2 linked regions of the Cupriavidus necator genome follow. The protein of the gene in region 1 interacts with the protein of each later gene in a pairwise test. Links are inferred from orthologs where the notes say so. Each region holds a gene or a part of one and is shown on either strand. Other genes may lie near its edges.

Region 1 (2,860 bases):
GGCGTGCGCTCGGTGCGCCAGATCTACGACTACTACAAGAAGTTCGGCTACCCGACCGAGGTGATGGGCGCCAGCTTCCGCAGCACCACGCAGATCCTGTCGCTGGCCGGCTGCGACCTGCTCACCATCAGCCCCGAGCTGCTCGAGCAGCTCGCGGCCGGCCAGGGCCCGGTGGCGCACAAGCTGTCGGTGGACCAGGCCCAGGCCGCCAATATCGCCCGCATCGCGGCCGACGAGCCGGCCTTCCGCTGGCAGTTGAATGAGGATGCGATGGCGACCGAGAAGCTGGCCGAAGGCATCCGCCTGTTTGCGGCGGATGCGGTCAAGCTGGAGAAGCTGATCGGCGAGATTGCGAAGTAAGGATGGTCCGGGCGGCAACGCCCGGATCCAGGCTCAGCCGGCCGAGGGCGCCGGCTGCGGCGGCCACAGCAATGGCAGACATGCCCCCGCCGCGGCGGACAGCACGATATCCGCGGTCTGGTCCAGCGCCGACGGCTGCGGATTGACCACGATCACCGGCGCGCCATGCTCGCGCGCCAGGCCCGGCAGCCCCGCCGCCGGATAGACCAGCCCCGAGGTGCCGACCACCAGGCACAGGTCGCAGTGCTGCGCCGCATGCTCGGCGCGGTAGCGCGCCACGCGCGGCAGGTCCTCGCCGAACCACACCACGCCCGGACGCATCAGCGCGCCGCACAGGTTGCAGCGCGGCGGCATGCCGGGCAGCGCGGTCGCCTCGTTGCAGCGTCCGCACCCGTCCAGCCATTTGTTGGCGAACAGGTTGCCATGCAGTTCGATCACGCCCGCGCTGCCGGCGCGCTGGTGCAGGCCGTCCACGTTCTGCGTGACCAGCGTGAAAGGTCTCTGCGCAGCCAGCGCGACCAGCGCATGGTGCGCCGGGTTGGGATGCACGGCTGCGACCAGCTCGCGCCGATGCAGGTACCACTCCCAGACCAGCGCCGGCTGGCGGCGGTAGGCGTCCTCGCTGGCCAGCTCTTCCGGGTCGAACTGCTGCCACAGCCCGGTCATCGCGTCGCGGAAGGTCGGCACGCCGGATTCGGCGGAAATGCCGGCGCCGGTCAGCACGAAGATATTGCCGGCGGCCGCGATCAGCCGGCGTGCTTCCTCAAGCCCCGGCATGTCAAGGAGACCGTAATCAGCGGCCATGGACTTATCGCGGCAGGCGCCGCTGGCGCACGGCTTCGTACAGGCATACGCCGCTGGCGACCGAGACGTTCAGGCTTTCCACACCGCCCGCCATCGGGATGCCGACCAGCTCGTCGCAGGTCTCGCGCGTCAGGCGGCGCATGCCCTCGCCCTCGGCGCCCATCACGATCGCGGTCGGCCCCTTGAAGTCGATGTCATACAGCGATTTTTCGGTGCCGTCGGCGGTGCCGATGACCCAGATGCCGCGTTCCTGCAGCTCACGCAGGGTGCGGGCCAGGTTGGTGACGGTGATATAGGGCACGGTCTCGGCGGCGCCGCTGGCGACCTTGGCCACGGTGGCATTGAGGCCGACGCTGCGGTCCTTGGGGGCGATCACGGCATGCGCGCCGGCGCCGTCGGCCACGCGCAGGCAGGCACCCAGGTTGTGGGGGTCGGTGACGCCGTCCAGCACCAGCAGCAGCGGCGTGCCTTCGATGCCGTCGAGCAGTTCATCCAGGTTCAGCGCCAGTGCCACGTCTTCGGCACGTGCCACCACGCCCTGGTGGCGGTCGGTGCCGGCCATGCCGCGCAGGCGCTCGGCATCGACCGGATGCAGGCGCACGCCCAGGCTTTCGGCCAGGCGCACGAAGTCCTGCATGCGCCGGTCGCGGCGCGCGGATTCGATATAGACATCGGTCACGCCCTTGGCATCTTGGCGCAGGCGTGCGGTGACGGCGTGAAAGCCGATCAGGAGTTTGTTTTTAGCCATGGCGCGATTGTACTCGCCCTCTCGCCCCCGGCAGCAGGCCGGGGGCGAGAGGCGGCGGCATGGCAGCCCCCGCAAGCTTCAGCGCTTGCGCGGGGTGCGCGGGCTCTTGGCCGGCGTCTTGCCCGCGGGCTTGGCCTGGTGCGACTTGGAGGCCGGCTTGTGCGGCTTCTCCAGGTGCGCGGGCTTGGGCTTGGCCGCGCGCTTGGCCGGCTTGCCGCCGGTCTTCACGTGCGGCCTGAGCGGCGTGATCACGGCCTCGAACACCGGCTGCTCCTCGATCACGCGGTCCAGCGTCTCGTCGAACGACTCTTCCGGCTTGGACGAGCCGCCCAGCAGCGCCGCCAGCTGGCGGCCCTTCTTGCGTGCTGGCACCGCATGGGCGGCGGGCACGCGCGGCTGGGTCTCGGTGCCCCCCGCGCGGGCGCGCAGGGTTTTCGCCGACGGCTCCTGCACCAGGCGGAAGTCGATCTTGCGCGCATCCAGGTCCACGCGCGATACCTGCACGCGCACGCGGTCGGTCAGGCGGTAGCGGATGCCGGTGCGCTCGCCGCGCAGTTCGTTGCGGGCCTCGTCGTACTGGAAGTAGTCGCTGCCCAGCTCGGTCACGTGGACCAGGCCTTCCACGTACAGCTCGTCGAGCTGCACGAAGATGCCGAACGAGGTCACGGCGCTGACGGTGCCGGCGTAGTCGCTGCCCAGCTTGTCGCGCATGAAGTAGCACTTGAGCCAGGCCTCGACATCGCGCGAAGCCTCGTCCGCGCGGCGCTCATTGGCCGAGCAGTGCAGGCCAAGCTCGTCCCAGATGGCCTCGTTGCGCCTGGCGCGCGCCGCGGTCAGTTCTGCCTTCTGCTCGGCGTCCTTGGCCTGCAGCCGGCGCGCCTTGGGCGAGATCGCGGTATTCAGCTCGGTCCCGTGCGCAAACGCCGGCTGGTACTTGGTATGTGCCAG
Region 2 (2,900 bases), 2.1 Mb from region 1 along the record:
GTGCAGCTTGTTGATGCCGCCGATCTCGCCCAGCACGGCCTTGCCGACCTGCAGGCTGTCATTGATCTGCGCGGTGGTGGACAGGTCCAGCAGCACGCGCGCCACCTGCGCATCCTTGTTGCCCATGTTGGCGCCGCCGATCAGGTCGGAAGCGTTTTCCTTGTTGGCTAGCCAGCGAGCCGCGGTACTGGAGGCGCCGCGCTCGGACAGCGCGAACACTGACGCGCCGCGTGCCTCGGGCGACAGGAAGGCATCGGCGTGGATCGATACGAACAGGTCGGCCTGCACCCGGCGCGCCTTCTGCACGCGCACGTTCAGCGGCACGAAGAAGTCGGCGTCGCGCGTCATCATCGCGCGCATATTGGGCTGGGCATCGATCTTGGCGCGCAGGCGGTGCGCGATCTGCAGCACCACGTCTTTCTCGCGCGAGCCGGCGGCGCCGATCGCGCCCGGGTCTTCGCCGCCATGGCCGGGATCGATCGCCACGGTCAGCAGGCGGCGCATCTTGAAGGGCCGTTCGGCAGTGGGATTGTCGCGTGCGACCGGCGGCACCACCGGGGCATTGGGGCTCGGCACCGGCGGTGCCGACGGCCTGGGCCGGGCCGAGGCCACCGGCGGCGGCAGCGGCGCGGTGGTGGGCGGCACCTCGCCCTTCTCGTCGAAGCGGCGCACCAGCGCGCCGATCGCGTCTTCCTCGGCACCGGCCGGCGCGCCGGCGATGCCATCGTTGCCCGGCGCCGGGTCCGAGGTGGCGAAGCGGCGCTGCTTTTCCTCGGTGTCGCGCACCAGCTTCCACAGCGGATCGGGCGGATTGACCGGGTACAGGTCGAACACCAGGCGGTTGCGGTAGCTGCCGATCGGCGCCAGCGTGAACACCTGCGGCGCCACGTTTTCCTTCAGGTCGAACACCATGCGGACCACGCGCGGGCGGTTCTGGCCGACGCGCACGGTCTGGATATAGGGGTCGTTCGGGGTGATCTTGGCCACCAGCTCGCGCAGCGTGGGCGACAGGTCCAGGCCGTCGATGTCCACCACCAGCCGGTCGGGGTCGCGGATCATCTGGTGCACGGCGGCCAGCGGGGAATCGGATTCGATGGTGACGCGGGTGTAGTCCTCGGCCGGCCATACGCGCACCGCGACGATGCCGGCGCCAAACGCGATCTGCGGGCCGGCCAGGGTCAGCACGGCCGTGCCCGCGCCCAGCTTCAGTGCCTGCGCCATCCATTTGCGGCGCGCCTGCAGCAGGCCGTCGGGTCCATCGGGGCGGTCGGTGGCAAGTCGCTTGATCAGCATGCGTTCAGCAGGGTAAGTCCAGTGTGAGTATAGGCGCGCATCGTCGCGATCCGCCGCTCGCCGGCATCATCCGCCCCGGCCATGTCCGATTGGAGCAACATATGGAGATCCGGTTCCCCGAGCAGGCGGCCGGCCTTTTCCGGCCACTCGACCAGGTTGAAGGCCGGTTCGGCGAAGCAGTCGCGAAAACCCGCGTCGATCCACTCTTCGGGATCGGCAAAGCGGTACAGGTCGAAGTGGTAGACGGTCAGCGGCGAGCCGTCGGCGCGGGCCACCTCGTAGGGCTCGCACAGCGTGTAGGTGGGGCTGCGGACCTTGCCCGCATGGCCGAGCGCGCGCAGGATCGTGCGCGTCAGCGTGGTCTTGCCGGCGCCCAGGTCGCCGGACAGCTGCACATGCACCGTGCGCGGCGGCATGGCCTGCACGGCGGCGGCCAGCGCGGCGCCCAGGCGCGCGGTGGCGGCTTCGTCGGGCAGCGTCAGGGTGCGTTCTTCGAGCAAGGGCATTGCGTACAATTCAGGGATGATCGACCGAGTCGCCCCAGGGCAGGCAGATGCGCCACCTACCCCCGTTCCCGGCACCGCCGCCCACCTGGCCGCGGGCCCCGGGGAACTTGCGGCACTGGCCGCGTCGATCCGCGCATGGGGCGCGGAACTGGGCTTTGCCTCGGTGCGCATCGCCGATGTCGACCTCAGTCATGCCGAGCCGGGGCTGATGGCGTGGCTGGCGCAGGGCTACCACGGCGACATGGATTATATGGCGAACCACGGCCTGCGGCGCGCCCGGCCGGCCGAACTGGTGCCCGGCACCGTGCGCGCGATCGTGGCGCGGATGCCGTACCTTCCGGCTGCCGGCGCGCAGGCCGGCGCCACCGACTGGCGCCGGCACGAGCTGGCGCGGCTGGACGATCCGGCCACGGCGGTGGTGTCGCTGTATGCGCGCGGCCGCGATTATCACAAGGTGCTGCGCAGCCGTTTGCAGCAGCTGGCCAGCCGGATCGAGGCCGAAATCGGAAAATTCGGCTACCGTGTCTTTACCGATTCCGCACCCGTCATGGAAGTGGCGCTGGCCAGCCAGGGCGGGCTCGGCTGGCGCGGCAAGCATACGCTGCTGCTGGACCGCGACGGCGGCTCGATGTTCTTCCTGGGCGAGATCCTGGTCGACATCCCGCTGCCGGCCGACGCCCCCGAGTCCGGCCACTGCGGCAACTGCCACCGCTGCCTGGACATCTGCCCCACGCGCGCCATCGTGGCGCCGTACCGGCTGGACGCGCGCCGCTGCATCTCCTACCTGACCATCGAGCACAAGGGCCCGATTCCGGTGGAGTTCCGCGCGCCCATGGGCAACCGCGTCTACGGCTGCGACGACTGCCAGCTGGCCTGCCCGTGGAACAAGTTCGCGCATGTGGCCATGGTGCCGGACTTCGACGTGCGCAACGGGCTCGACGCGCCCGACATGGTGGCGCTGTTCCAGTGGACCGAAGCGGAATTCAACCAGCGGCTCGAAGGCAGCCCGATCCGCCGCATCGGCCATGAGCGCTGGCTGCGCAACCTGGCTGTGGGTCTGGGCAACAGCCTGCGCGCGGCGCTGTCGGGCACGCGCGCCGA

The links. The genes of interacting proteins can lie anywhere in the genome.
Region 2: the proteins of rlmB (region 1) and tsaE interact in binary tests that used the Escherichia coli proteins (3 or more experiments, as listed by UniProt). The link is inferred for Cupriavidus necator from one-to-one orthologs.

What each region holds. Positions count from the first base shown.
Region 1 is NZ_CP066018.1:3,013,572-3,016,431, reverse strand. The notes cover bases 41-2,828. They hold rlmB (23S rRNA (guanosine(2251)-2'-O)-methyltransferase RlmB), read right to left. Parts: upstream 1,913-2,828; coding sequence 1,169-1,912; downstream 41-1,168. Other genes in these bases: rnr (ribonuclease R), read right to left, coding at 1,991-2,828; I6H87_RS14105 (SIR2 family NAD-dependent protein deacylase), read right to left, coding at 394-1,164; tal (transaldolase), read left to right, coding at 41-360. Also shown: more of tal, read left to right, coding at 1-40; more of rnr, read right to left, coding at 2,829-2,860. UniProt on the Escherichia coli protein: Specifically methylates the ribose of guanosine 2251 in 23S rRNA.
Region 2 is NZ_CP066018.1:883,259-886,158, forward strand. Bases 44-2,871 are described here. They hold tsaE (tRNA (adenosine(37)-N6)-threonylcarbamoyltransferase complex ATPase subunit type 1 TsaE), read right to left. Parts: upstream 1,800-2,871; coding sequence 1,287-1,799; downstream 44-1,286. Other genes in these bases: I6H87_RS04055 (N-acetylmuramoyl-L-alanine amidase), read right to left, coding at 44-1,293; queG (tRNA epoxyqueuosine(34) reductase QueG), read left to right, coding at 1,816-2,871. Outside these bases: more of I6H87_RS04055, read right to left, coding at 1-43; more of queG, read left to right, coding at 2,872-2,900. UniProt on the Escherichia coli protein: Required for the formation of a threonylcarbamoyl group on adenosine at position 37 (t(6)A37) in tRNAs that read codons beginning with adenine.